One region of the Mycobacterium sp. AMU20-3851 genome, then DNA from elsewhere that is predicted to be linked to it. Evidence: predicted binding sites of a transcription regulator. Region 1 holds the regulator's gene; each other region holds the start of a gene.
The links. The regulator LexA, encoded in region 1, represses DNA repair genes until DNA is damaged. The targets are predictions, from matches to a motif close to CGAACANNTGTTCG.

Region 1 (4,179 bases):
GACAAGATCGGCCTGGAGGCACAGGACACCGCGGAACTGTCCTTCACCGACGTGGCGGTGCCCGTCGAGAACCTGCTCGGTGAGGAGGGGATGGGCTTCGTGTATCTGATGCAGAACCTGCCCCAGGAACGCATCAGTATCGCGGTGATGGCCGCGGCCGCGATGGAATCCACCCTGGAGCAGACGCTGCAGTACGCCAAGGAACGCAAGGCGTTCGGCAGGCCCATCGGCAGCTTCCAGAACAACCGGTTCATGCTCGCCGAGCTCGCGACCGAGGCCACCGCCGTGCGGATCATGGTCGACGAGTTCATCCGATTGCACCTGGACCGCAAGCTGTCCGTCGACCAGGCGGCCATGGCGAAGTGGTACAGCACCGAGGCGCAGGTGCGCTTGGTGGACCGCTGTCTGCAGCTGCACGGCGGCTACGGTTACATGCGGGAATACCCGATTGCACGGGCATTCCTCGACTCACGGATCCAGACCATTTACGGCGGCACGACCGAGATCATGAAAGAGATCATCGGCCGCGGCCTGGGGGTATGACAGCCCCGACACGCTTAACCGCAGGTGGCGGATATCCCACGAGTTAGAGGTCAACTGAAGCAGAGTTGACGAACACGCTACTTTCGTGTGGTTTGTCCGACTTCGGGAGGGACCGAATGACCAGGCAGCGAACCCGGCTGGGCAGGATCGCCGGGCGGGCAGCAACAGGGCTGGTGAGCGCCGGGCTCATCGCGGCTACGGTGCTGCTCGCACCAACCGCTGCGGCGACTCCGGAAGCCGACGCCGACGCCGCGATCACCGCGGCGTGGGAGACCGGCGGCGGCGAAGGTGGGCCCCTGGGGCCGCGCGATGGTGGCGTCTATCCCGCCGGTGAGGGCTTCGGCCAGAAGTTCGCAGGCGGCCAGATCTTCTTCACCCCGGAGACCGGGGCGCACATCGTCACCGGCGCCATCCTGGAGAAGTACGAGTCGCTCGGCGGTCCCGCCGACAGCGATCTGGGCTTCCCGACCATCGACGAGGGTCCCGGCCGCGCGGCCAACAGCCGCAACTCCACGTTCAGCGCGCCGGACAACCCGGTGATCTTCTGGACGCCGGACACCGGCGCCCGGGTGGTGCGCGGGGCCATCAACTCGGCCTGGGATGCGCTCGGCGGATCGGCCGGGGTGCTCGGCGTGCCCAGCGAGGACGAGTCGACCAACGGCGACGTGCTTGCCCAGAAGTTCACCGGCGGCGAGATCTCCTGGAACCGCAAGACCCGCGCCTTCACCACGGTGCCGCCGGAGCTCGCCGATCAGCTCGGCGCGGTCGACGTTCCCTCCGATGCCACCTCGGCGATCAACGCCGCGCGCCGCGCCGCCGGTGGGGCACTGGGGCCGTTGGGCGCCGAAGAGGGCGCCCAGTACGCGATCGGCGCGGACGGCGTCGGCCAGAACTTCGCGGGCGGCAAGATCTTCTACAGCCCCGAAACCGGCGCGAATGTGGTGACCGGTCAGGTGCTGGCCAAGTACGAGAGCGTCGGCGGGCCCACCGGGGATCTCGGATTCCCGACCGCCAGCGAGGCCGACGGCGGCCTGGCGCCGCAGAGCCGCGTGGTCCCGTTCGCCGCCGAGGACAACCCGGTGATCTTCTGGACGCCGGACTTCGGTGCGGTGATCGTGCGCGGCGCGATGAACGCCGCGTGGCAGAAGCTCGGCGGCGCGACCGGTGAGCTCGGCGCCCCCAAGGGGGATCAGACCGAGAACGGCAGCGTCATCAGTCAGCAGTTCAACGGCGGGTCCGTCTCGTGGGACAAGTCGACCGGCAAGTTCAGCACCGAACCGGCCGGCCTGCAATCCCAACTCGCCGGTCTGGAGGTGCCGGGTGCCGACGCTCCGGCCGCCCCGGCCCCCGGCTCGGAGGCCGCTGCGGACACCGACAGCGGCGACAAGTGGTACACGTGGCGCTGGTGGTGGCTGCTCGGCCTGATCCCGCTGATCGGCGTGATCGGCCTCGTCGCGGTCGCGGTCCTGCGTAACCGGCGGTCCCATGCCGACGACGATTTCGGAGCGGGCTACGCCGACGACGGATACGACCACGGTTACGAGGACCAGGGCTACGACAACCAGGGCTACAACGACCACGGTTACGACCCCGAGTACAAGCAGCCCGAGCACACTCAGCCCGAGTACGGCGAACGGGATTACGACTCCACCCAGAGCCTGTGGGCCTCGGCACCGCCGGCCGGCGAGGTGCCTGCCTTCAGCAGTATCTCGGCCGGCGCGGAAGAACCGACCACCGACGACGGGTTCGACGACTACGAGACCGATGAGGACAACGGCGGCGACTTCGACGGCGGCGACTTCGACTCCGACGAGGGCGACGAGCTCGAGGAACTGCAGGCGCCGGCCGACGATCTGATTTTCGATTCCGATCCCGACGCGGTGGACACCGCGCCGACCCGGATCGAATCGCTGTCCGAAGAGCCCACTTTCGACCCGCCCACCACGGCGGTCCGGTCCGGTTACGAACCGGATTTCCCCAGTGGCCGGCACGCCGCCATCTCGGACGACGAACCGGAGGATCCGGGCTGGACGTCGATGCGACTGGCCACCGGTGACCGGTACCGCGCGCCGGAGGGCTATCCGATCAAGGCGGACACCAAATCGGGTCTGTACTGGGCTCCGGGTAGCCCCGGCTACCGGGACACCGAGGCCGAGATCTGGTTCGCCAGTGAGGAGTTCGCCCGGACGAACGGGTTCGTCCGGGCCGACTGAGCCTCCCCGGGCGAACCCGTCAGACCTTGCGGATGACGGTGACGACCTTGCCGAGCACCTGGGCGTCGTTACCGTCGATCGGGTCGAACGCCGGATTGTGCGGCATCAGCCACACCTGACCCTTGGTGCGCTTGAAGGTCTTGACGGTGGCCTCGCCGTCGATCATGGCGGCGACCATGTCGCCGTTCTCCGCGACGTTCTGCTGCCGGATGACAACCCAGTCGCCGTCGCAGATCGCGGCATCGATCATCGACTCGCCGACGACCTTCAGCAGGAACAGGGAACCCTCGCCGACCAGCTCGCGGGGGAGTGGGAAGACCTCTTCGACGGCCTGTTCGGCCAGGATCGGCCCGCCGGCGGCGATCCGGCCCAGGACCGGGACGAAGGTGGGCTCGGGCAGCGCGTCGGAACCCGCGACCTCGGTTGCCACGATCGGGGTCACATTGTTCGGGGCCACGTTGTCGTCCGCGCCGCGGACATCCACGGCGCGTGGGCGGTTCGGGTCTCTGCGCAGGTAGCCCTTGCGCTCCAGGGTGCGCAGTTGGTGGGCCACCGACGAGGTGGAGGTGAGACCGACGGCATCGCCGATCTCGCGGATGCTCGGCGGGTAGCCGCGCTCGGTCACGGAGGTGCGGATGACCTCCAGGATGGTGCGCTGACGCTCGGTCAGACTGGAGCGTGCCTCAGGGTGTTCGGTGCTCTCGCTCATGGCGCCGAATGTAGTCGCCGCCGGACAGATAATCAAACATGTGTTCGAGGCGTGTCGGGCAGGTGGTAGGCAAACGACTTCTGCTGCCGCTGCGTCATCTTCTGCAGGCACTCGTGGTGCTTGCGCGCGTGATAGGCCAGCGGGAAGTAGGTGAGCCGGTCCGGCAGCACCCGGTACGCCGTCCGGATCGCGGCGTAGATGAGCTGGAGTTGCAGCTCCTCCTGCCGGCTCCAGCCGACCCCCAGCTTGGCGCGCAGTCGCGGATCGAGCAGTCCGACGATGGACAGGTAGTTGAACCGCAGAGCGGGCCGCAACGCCGTCCGTACCGCGGGGCGCAGCGGCGCCGGTACCGAGGCCGGCAGGTCGACCTGCCCGGTCACCATCTCCTCGATCAGTTGCAGGGCCTGTGGGGTGGCCTCCAGCTTGTCGATCATGGCCTCGAAGTAGGCGTCCATTTCCACCCGGGTCCGCGGGTATCCCCGCATCGGGACGTGGAGCAGACGGGCCAACCGCCGGTTGTCCCGGAGTAGTTCGTCCTTCTCGGCATCGGTGAAGTCCCGGCCGATCAGCAACTTCCCGCCCTGTGCGGTGACGATGTAGCCGGTCGCGATCACCCACTGGTAGGCCTCGGTGTTGAGCGCGCTGATCTGCTTGCCTGTGGCGGCGCTGGTCATGGTGAGCGGTTTGTGCAGGGCCCGGACGCGGTCCCCCTCG
Region 2 (4,179 bases), 270 kb from region 1:
GGCGGGTTCACTGTGGAGTTGTCAAGGTGCGCGGTGGGATTCGGTTATGCGGCGGTGGGTAGGTCGGTCATGGTTCTGCGTGCGTGGGAACGCAGATGGGGTGGTTGGGGTTCGGCCGGGTCGTGGGGTGGGATGAACCAGGGGTGGCGGTCGGGGCCGAGGTAGACCCGCCAGCCATCGTGGTGAATCAGGGTGTGGTGGCGCCGGCAAAGCAACACCCCGTTGTCGATGCTGGTGGTGCCCCCGGCGCTCCACGGTGTGATGTGGTGGGCATCGCACCAGGACACCGGCCGCCCACAACCCGGGAACGCACAACCACCGTCGCGCACGCTAAGTCCCTTACGAATGATCGGCGTGAACAGCCGTTCGGCGCGTCCCACATCCAGCGGTGCTCCCGCGCCGTCGACGATCACCGTGGCCAGGGTGCTGTCGCAGGAGATCAGGTCGGCGGTGGGCGCGCTGACCGGCCCGGTGAAGCCGAGGGTGTCGACGCCGGCTGGCCGGATCAGGGTGACGTGCGGCAGCACACCCCCCGACATCGGGCGCTGCGAACTCGACAGATACGTGCGCATGATCTGCCCGAACGCGTCCGCGCGCCGCCGCCCGGGTGGTCGCGGGTCCGGCGATCCGTCCGGTTGTGGCACCGGCCGGCACAACGGGTCCAGCGCGGCGAACAGTTCCTCCCCGGTCAGCGCATCCAGATCCAGAGTCGCCGCGACGCGTCCTTCGTCGGTCTGCACCAGCGTCATCTCGTTGAGGTCAGTGTTCTCGGCGATCGGCACCGCGCCTGCGTCGCCCGGCACCGTCGAGGCACGCTCGATGGCGTTCGTGCGGGCCTTTTCCGCGACCTCAGCTGGGGTGGTCTGAATCATCAGCTTCGTCACGACCTTCGCTCGGTCCTCCTCCGACAGAGGGGTCCGGGCTTGGATGTGGGAGACGCCCCGCCCGACGGCGTCGGCGAATTCGATACCGATCCCGCCCAAGCGTTGTTCCCGGGTGAGCGCGGGCAGGGTGTGCGCCGCCCGGCCCACCCGCACCAAGCGCTGCGCGGCGCCCGGGGCCACGCCCAGGCTGGTGAGCAGGTCGGCCCCCGTACGTAGGTGCCGGCGCGCCGGGATGCCGAGCCGCTCCGCGGCCGAAACTGCCTGGGCGATCACATGGTCGAGCAGGTTGCGGGCGGTGACTGCGGCCACCAGCACCGCCAGCAGCGAGGGCTCATCGACCACCCGCCGCGGACAGTCCAGCAGATGGAACAACGTGCGCCCGGCATCGTCCTCCGGGACAGCGGTGACGGCGAGATCATCGATCAACGTATCGACGAAACTGTCGAGATGAGTGGCGTCCATGACGGATACCGACTTTCACAGAAGGTGCCCACAGGCACGATCAGGCAAGGCGGTTCGACCAGTCCCGCAGGACAGAAGAACCTCTCGGCGACCGGAGTCGCGGTCTGAAGCTCACCGTCAAGCACTGGGAGCAACATCGCATTCGAACTTGTGTTCGATGCTACATCCGAAAGCCAAGGCGTGCAAGGGTGATGTCCCAGGACATCGGTCCCCGTGCGCTAGCCAGAGTTGCGCAGCGCGCTGGCCAGCCCGCTCATTGTCAACAGGATGCCCCGCTGCACCAGCTCGTCCTCGTCACCGGACCGGTACCGGCGCAGCAGTTCGACCTGCAGATGGTTCAGCGGTTCCAGGTACGGGAAGCGGTTGAACACCGACCGGGCCAGCGCCGGGTTGTCGGCCAGCAGATCATCCTGGCCGGTGATGAGTCCGTGCATCCGGACGGTGCGCTCATGCTCGGCGACGATCTTGTCGAACACCCGGGCCCGCAGATCCTCATCGGCCACCAGCTCCGAATACCGTGCCGCCAGGCCCAGATCCGATTTGGCGAGCACCTGTGCCATGTTCGACAGCACCGTCCGGAAGAACGGCCACCGCTCGTAGAGGTCCTGCAGCACCTCGAGTCTGCCCGCCCCGCCTGCCACGTACTCCTCGAAGGCCGTTCCGGTGCCGTACCAACCGGGCAGCATCACCCGGGACTGGCTCCAGGCCAGCACCCATGGAATGGCCCGCAGGTCGGAGATCGCCGTGGTCGGTTTACGCGAGGTCGGCCGGCTGCCGATATTGAGCGCACCGATCTCGCTGACCGGCGTCGATTCCTTGAAGTACTCGACGAATCCCGGTGTCTCGTGCACGAGTTCGGAGTACGCGCGCTGGGCGCGTGCGGCAAGATCGTCGAGCACCGCGTACGCGTCAGCCGCAGAATCCCCCAACCCTTCCAAGTCCAGCAGGGTGGATTCCAGGGTGGCGGCCAGCAGGGTTTCCAGGTTGCGGTGTGCGATCCGCGGTTCGGCGTACTTGGCGGCGATCACCTCGCCCTGCTCGGTGATGCGCAGTGACCCGCGCACCGCCCCCGGCGGCTGGGCCAGGATGGCGTCGTAGCTGGGCCCGCCGCCGCGGCCGACGGTTCCGCCGCGACCGTGGAACAGCCGCAACCGGATTCCGGTCTTCTCCGCGGACTCGACGAGGTCGAGTTCGGCGCGGTACAACGCCCAGTTCGCCGCCAGATAACCGCCGTCCTTGTTGGAATCCGAATACCCCAGCATGACTTCCTGGTGGCCGCCCCGGGCAGCGACCGCGGCCGCGTAGACCGGGACATCCAGCACGGCTTCCAGGATCGAGGATCCGCGCTGCAGATCGTCGATGGTCTCGAACAGCGGCACGATGCCCACCGGGGCGTACCGCTCGTCGCCGGAGATCACGAACAGCCCGGCCTCCTTGAGCAGCACCGCCGCCTCCAGGATGTCGGATACCGACTGGCACATCGAGATGATGTAGTTCGGAATCGCCTGCGGCCCAAATACTTTAACGGCCCGCGCCGCAGCGTGCACGATGCCGAGTTCCTTGCTCGCCAGCTCGGAGAGATGCGCGCCGGGACCGATCAGCGGCCGTCGGGTGCCGATCTCGGTGGCCAGCAGGGCCACCCGTTCGTCCTCGGACAGCGACAGGTAATCCTCGTGCACCCCGGCCCAGGCCAGCAGCTCGGCGACCACGTTCTCGTGCACCTCGGAGTTCTGCCGCATGTCCAAACCGGACAGGTGAAATCCGAACACCCGCACCGCTTCCCGCAGGCGCGCCAGCCGGTCGTCGGCGAGCACCGCAGAGCCGTTGGCGCGCAACGATTCGTCGACGGTGTCCAGGTCGTCGAGCAGCTCGGTCGGGGTCCCGTAGGGCGGCAATCCGAGATCGAGTTCGTGCTCGGGCTGGCGGTCCAGGATCTGTGCGGCCGTCGCGGTGAGCCGGGCATGGATGACCCGCAGCGCGCGGCGGTAGGGTTCGTCGCCGCGGGCCGGTTCATCGCACGCATCGGCGAGCGCGGTCAGAGCGGCGCTGACCTGCACCAACCGCGCCGACATGGACAGCTCCTCCTCCAGCGCGGTGATCTCGCCGAAGTAGTGGTCGAAGGCGGTGAAGGCCGCCCGGCCGCTGGCCAGCCGCACCACCTCGGCGGTGACGTTCGGGTTGCCGTCGCGGTCACCGCCGATCCAGGATCCCGGACGCAGGATCGGCTGGGCCAGCAGCTCGGCGCCCGGGAACCGTTCCTGCAGGGCCGCGCGTACCTCGGCATTCACCCGCGGGATGACTTCGAGGAACGCCGCCGGGTAGTACCGCAGGCCGGTTTCGATCTCGTCGGAGATCTTCAGCCGCGACAGTCGCACCAGCGCGGTCTGCCAGAGGGTGAGGATGTGCCTGCGCAGTTCCGTCTCGATGTCGCGACCGGCCTCGGTCCGGGTGTGCCCGTGCAGGCGCCGCCGCATCAGTTCGGTGATCTGGTGCTGGGTGTCGAAGACGGTGCGACGCCGGGTTTCGGTGGGGTGCGCGGTGATCACCGGGGACACCAGCGCGCCGGTCAGAGCGTCGGCCACCTCGGTGGCGTCCAGTTGCGCCTCGTCGAGCTTGCGATAGGTGGCCGCCAGGCTGCTGTCCTGCGGCGGCTCGCCGGCGGCTTCATGGATCGCGCGGCGGCGCTCGCGGTGGATGTCCTCGGCGACGTTGGCCAGCAAGGCGAAGTGGGTGAACGCACGGATGACCGGAATCGCCTGGTGCACATCGACATCGCGGAACAGGTCGGCCAGTTCGGACCGGTCGATCTCGGACCGGCGCACCCGGAACGACT
Region 3 (4,179 bases), 2.6 Mb from region 1:
GAGGTGCTGGTGATCGAGCCGTTCTACGACTCGTACTCCCCTGTCGTCGCGATGGCCGGTTGCCACCGGGTGGTCGTGCCGCTGGTGCCCGACGGTCGCGGGTTCGCCCTCGACGTGGCCGCCCTGCGCGCCGCCGTCACCCCGCGAACCCGGGCGCTGATCGTGAACTCCCCGCACAACCCGACCGGGATGGTGCTGACCGAGGACGAGCTGTCCGCACTGGCCGCGCTGGCCGTCGAGCATGATCTGCTGGTCATCACCGACGAGGTGTACGAGACGCTGGTGTTCGACGACCGCACGCATGTGCCGCTCGCATCCCTGCCCGGCATGGCGGGCCGCACCGTCACCATCTCCAGTGCCGCCAAGATGTTCAATGCCACCGGCTGGAAGATCGGCTGGGCCTGCGCTGCACCGGATTTGATCGCCGGCGTGCGCGCGGCCAAACAGTATCTGAGCTATGTCGGCGGTGCGCCGTTCCAGCCCGCGGTGGCCTACGCGCTGAACCACGAGGATGCGTGGGTGGCCGGGCTGCGCGCCGATCTGCAGGCCAAGCGGGACCGGCTGGGGACCGCGCTCACCGACCTCGGTTTCGAAGTGCACCAGAGCTCGGGAACCTACTTCCTGTGCGCGGACCCGCGGCCGCTCGGCTATCACGACAGCACCGAATTCTGCGCCGAACTGCCACACCGGGCCGGGGTGGCCGCCATCCCGATGTCCGCGTTCACCAGCACCGATGGCGGCTGGAATCATTTGGTGCGCTTCGCATTCTGCAAACGGGACGACACCCTGGACGAGGCGATCCGCCGTCTCGAGGTGCTCAAGTCACGCTGACGGGAGAAGATGGGTCGATGCCCGTTCTGCGCCGAGTCCCGGTGGGCTGGTGCTGGCCTGTTCGAACCGGTTCTACAGCTCACGGTTTGCAGGGCTTGCCGTTTGCGTAACTCGTAGAACGATTTTCGGAAGATGCCGTGCTCGGCGCAGAACGTCGAGCACGCCCCGCGCGGTGCGTCGTCGGGCCATTGCGAGATCGCCAGCCGGACACGCGGGCCGATGGGTCCATTGACAGCCACCACCCAAGCTTTGAGGCAGAAGTGTCACCGATGTCCTGAGACATAACCCTTGCGCAGCACGTCGGATCGGCGTAGACTTCGAACAGACGTTCGAATTGAATTATTTGTCGCTCCCGGTATCCGGTGGGCCTTAGCTGCGACGTTGTCGCCGATGTGTTCGGGCGGTCCGTTGGTGGACTGCCTAGACGGTTTGCCTAGTCGAATGTGAATGTCTACCCGTGTACACCTTTTTGTGAAAGGTTGGGTGACTGGCATGGACGCCGCCCATCTCGAGGCCTTCATCGACACGCTGATCGACGACCTCGCCGCCCTACCGCCACCGGATGAGTATGCCGAGCGGACTTTGTTTCATCTGCTGGACTGTCCGAGGCGGATGCTCGACGAACAGCCCCTGCTCGCGGTGCTCGCCGTTGCCGTCACCGCGCGCAACCTGTTCGACCATGTCATCGCCCAAGCTTGCGCGGCCACTGAGCGGCTCGGGATCCCGGCCCGTAAGCACCTACGCTCGGGTGCCGATCTGCTCACCATGCTCGGAATGGCCCCAGGTGCCGCGTTGCGCGCGGCCCGGGTCGGCCGGGCCGCACACACCCTGCCCACGCTGACCCAGCAACAGCGCCTGGGCGGGTTAGGGATCGAATTCGTCGACGCGGTCGGCAAAGGCGTCACCCACATCGGCAACCGGGTAGCACTCTCGGAGGAAGAGCGGGCCGCGGTGGTGCGCAAGTTGATGCTGCAGACCACGCCGGCCGAGGTCGGCACGAAGGCCCGCGCGATCGCCATCGACAAAGGCGCGGCGCAACCAGCCGAACCGGACGTGGTGCCGGTCGCGGAGAACACCGACCTCAACGAGATGACCCTCATCCAGAACGATGAAGGGCGGGTCAATGCCACCCTCGATCTGGATGCGCTGACCGGGGAGGAACTGTTCGCCGCACTGGACCCACTATGCCGGCCCGTGCCCCAACCGGACGGCTCACCGGACCCCCGCCCGGCAGGGCGGCGGCGTGCCGATGCGCTGGGTCAGGTGCTGCGCACCTATCTGTCCGGCCAGCAGCGGCCGACCTCGGGGGGTGTGCTCCCGCACGTCACCCTGATCCGGCCCACCCCCGCCAGCCTGATCGGTGAGAGTGCGGTGGACACCTTGGGATTCGGTGGGCCGATCAGCGCCACCACCGCCGACCTGATCGCCTGTGACAGCACCCTCACTCCAGTAGTCGTCGACGACGCCGGTGCGCCGCTCGATGTCGGGCGCGCCGAACGGTTGTTCACCCCCATCATCCGAAAAGGCTTGGCGGTACGTGACCGTGGCTGCGCATTCCCCGGCTGCGGAAGGCCGGTGTCCTGGTGCGACGCCCACCACATCCAACCCTGGAACAGCGGAGGCAGCACCTGCGTCGACAACGGGGTGCTGCTCTGCCGCAGCCACCACACCGCCATCCACCACGGCGGCTGGCAGGTCTACCTCGGCGCCGACCGCCACCCCTGGTTCATCCCACCCAACGACCTGGCCGGCCTCGAACCGGCGCACCTGTGCTCGCACGCCCGGCGCACCCTGACCGACCTACCCACCGCCGCATAACCGAATCTCACCGCGCACCTTGACAACTCCACAGTGAACCCGCACACGCGGCGGGAACCCGCAGAGATGACAGAGCCGGACCCGCCACGATGAGTCAGGCCTTCTCGACGTACACCTTCGCAGGCGGCCCGGCGTATTCGCCGCGCCAGATGCGCGTCACGACAAGGATTCGGCGACGAGAGCATCCTTGCGGGCCAGCAGGTAGTACAGCCCGAAGCCCACGCCGCAGCCGATGAACCAGCTGTACTGGGCCGCCGTCGCCATCCCGGCCACGCTGCCGCCCAGCAGCACCGGGATGACGGCCAGCGTCGCCCCGACGATGGTGGCGATCACCGCGACCTTGTTGTATCCCTTGGTGTACCAGTACTTTCCGGATTCATCCATGGTGAACAGGTCGTCCACGTCCACCTGCTGCTTGCGCACCAGGTAATAGTCGGCGATCAGCACGCCGAACAGCGGGCCGATGAACGCGCCGAGGGTCTCCAGCGTGTAGTGGATGACCTCCGGGTTGTTGTACAGGTTCCACGGGGTGATCAGCACCGAACCCACCGCGGCGATCATGCCGCCCGCGCGCCAGCTGATGCGTTGCGGGCTGACATTGGAGAAGTCGAACGCCGGCGAGATGAAGTTGGCGACGATGTTGATGCCGATGGTGGCGATGGCGAAGGTCAAGGCGCCCAGCACGATCGCGAAGGTGTGATCGATGCGGGCCACCGTCTCGACCGGGTCGGTGATCAGCTCACCGAACACCGGCAGGGTCAACGATGCGGTGACGACCACCAGCACCGAGAACAGCAGGAAGTTCACCGGCAGGCCGAGGAAGTTGCCCTTCTTGACGGCTTCGAAAGACTTTCCGTAGCGGGAGAAGTCGCCGAAGTTAAGCATCGGACCGGAGAAGTAGGAGACCACCAGCGCGATGGCGCCCAGCATGACCGGGACCGACGACCAGCCGGTGTAGGTCACCGAGCCGAGATTCAGATCGATGGCACTCCAGCCGGCCTTGTAGATCAGGTAGCCGCACAGGATGAACATGACGACGTAGACGGCGGGGCCGCAGAAGTCGATGAACTTGCGGATCGATTCCATCCCGCGCCAGAACACGCAGGCTTGCAATACCCACAGCAGCAGGAAGCTGCACCAGCCGAGCAGCGACAGGCCGGCGAACCCGTAGTCCGCGACGACCGCGTACGGGGCCAGGCCCGGGAACAGTTTGATCAGGACGATGTCCAGAGCCGCCGAGGCGAGGAACGTCTGAATGCCGTACCAGGCCACCGCGATCAGGCCACGGATGATGGCCGGGATGTTGGCGCCGAGCACACCGAACACGGTCCGACAGATCACCGGGTATGGCACACCGACCGCCTGGCTCGGCTTGGCCACCAGGTTGCAGAAGAAGTACACGATGCTGATGCCCACCAGCAAGGCCACCAGCACCTGCCAGCTGGCCAGGCCGAGAGCGAACAGGCTGCCGGCGGTGACGTAGCCGCCGACGCTGTGCACGTCGGACATCCAGAACGCGAAGATGTTGTA

Region 2: V4U86_RS14875 (HNH endonuclease signature motif containing protein) is a predicted target of LexA. The motif match lies at 1,490-1,503, and genes of this name have one in related genera.
Region 3: V4U86_RS03815 (HNH endonuclease signature motif containing protein) is a predicted target of LexA. The motif match lies at 1,150-1,163, and genes of this name have one in related genera.

Annotation. Positions count from the first base shown of each region.
Region 1 covers NZ_CP146371.1:3,387,067-3,391,245, reverse strand. Annotated here, with positions in the region: gene V4U86_RS16235 (acyl-CoA dehydrogenase family protein) at 1-543, shown strand, start outside; gene V4U86_RS16230 (LGFP repeat-containing protein) at 660-2,756, shown strand; gene lexA (transcriptional repressor LexA) at 2,776-3,465, opposite strand; gene V4U86_RS16220 (oxygenase MpaB family protein) at 3,498-4,179, opposite strand, start outside.
Region 2 covers NZ_CP146371.1:3,117,257-3,121,435, forward strand. Annotated here, with positions in the region: gene V4U86_RS14875 (HNH endonuclease signature motif containing protein) at 45-1,346, opposite strand; gene ppc (phosphoenolpyruvate carboxylase) at 1,565-4,179, opposite strand, start outside.
Region 3 covers NZ_CP146371.1:768,045-772,223, reverse strand. Annotated here, with positions in the region: gene V4U86_RS03820 (pyridoxal phosphate-dependent aminotransferase) at 1-831, shown strand, start outside; partial or broken gene V4U86_RS29115 (IS481 family transposase) at 930-1,073, opposite strand; gene V4U86_RS03815 (HNH endonuclease signature motif containing protein) at 1,324-2,649, shown strand; gene V4U86_RS03810 (NCS1 family nucleobase:cation symporter-1) at 2,806-4,179, opposite strand, start outside.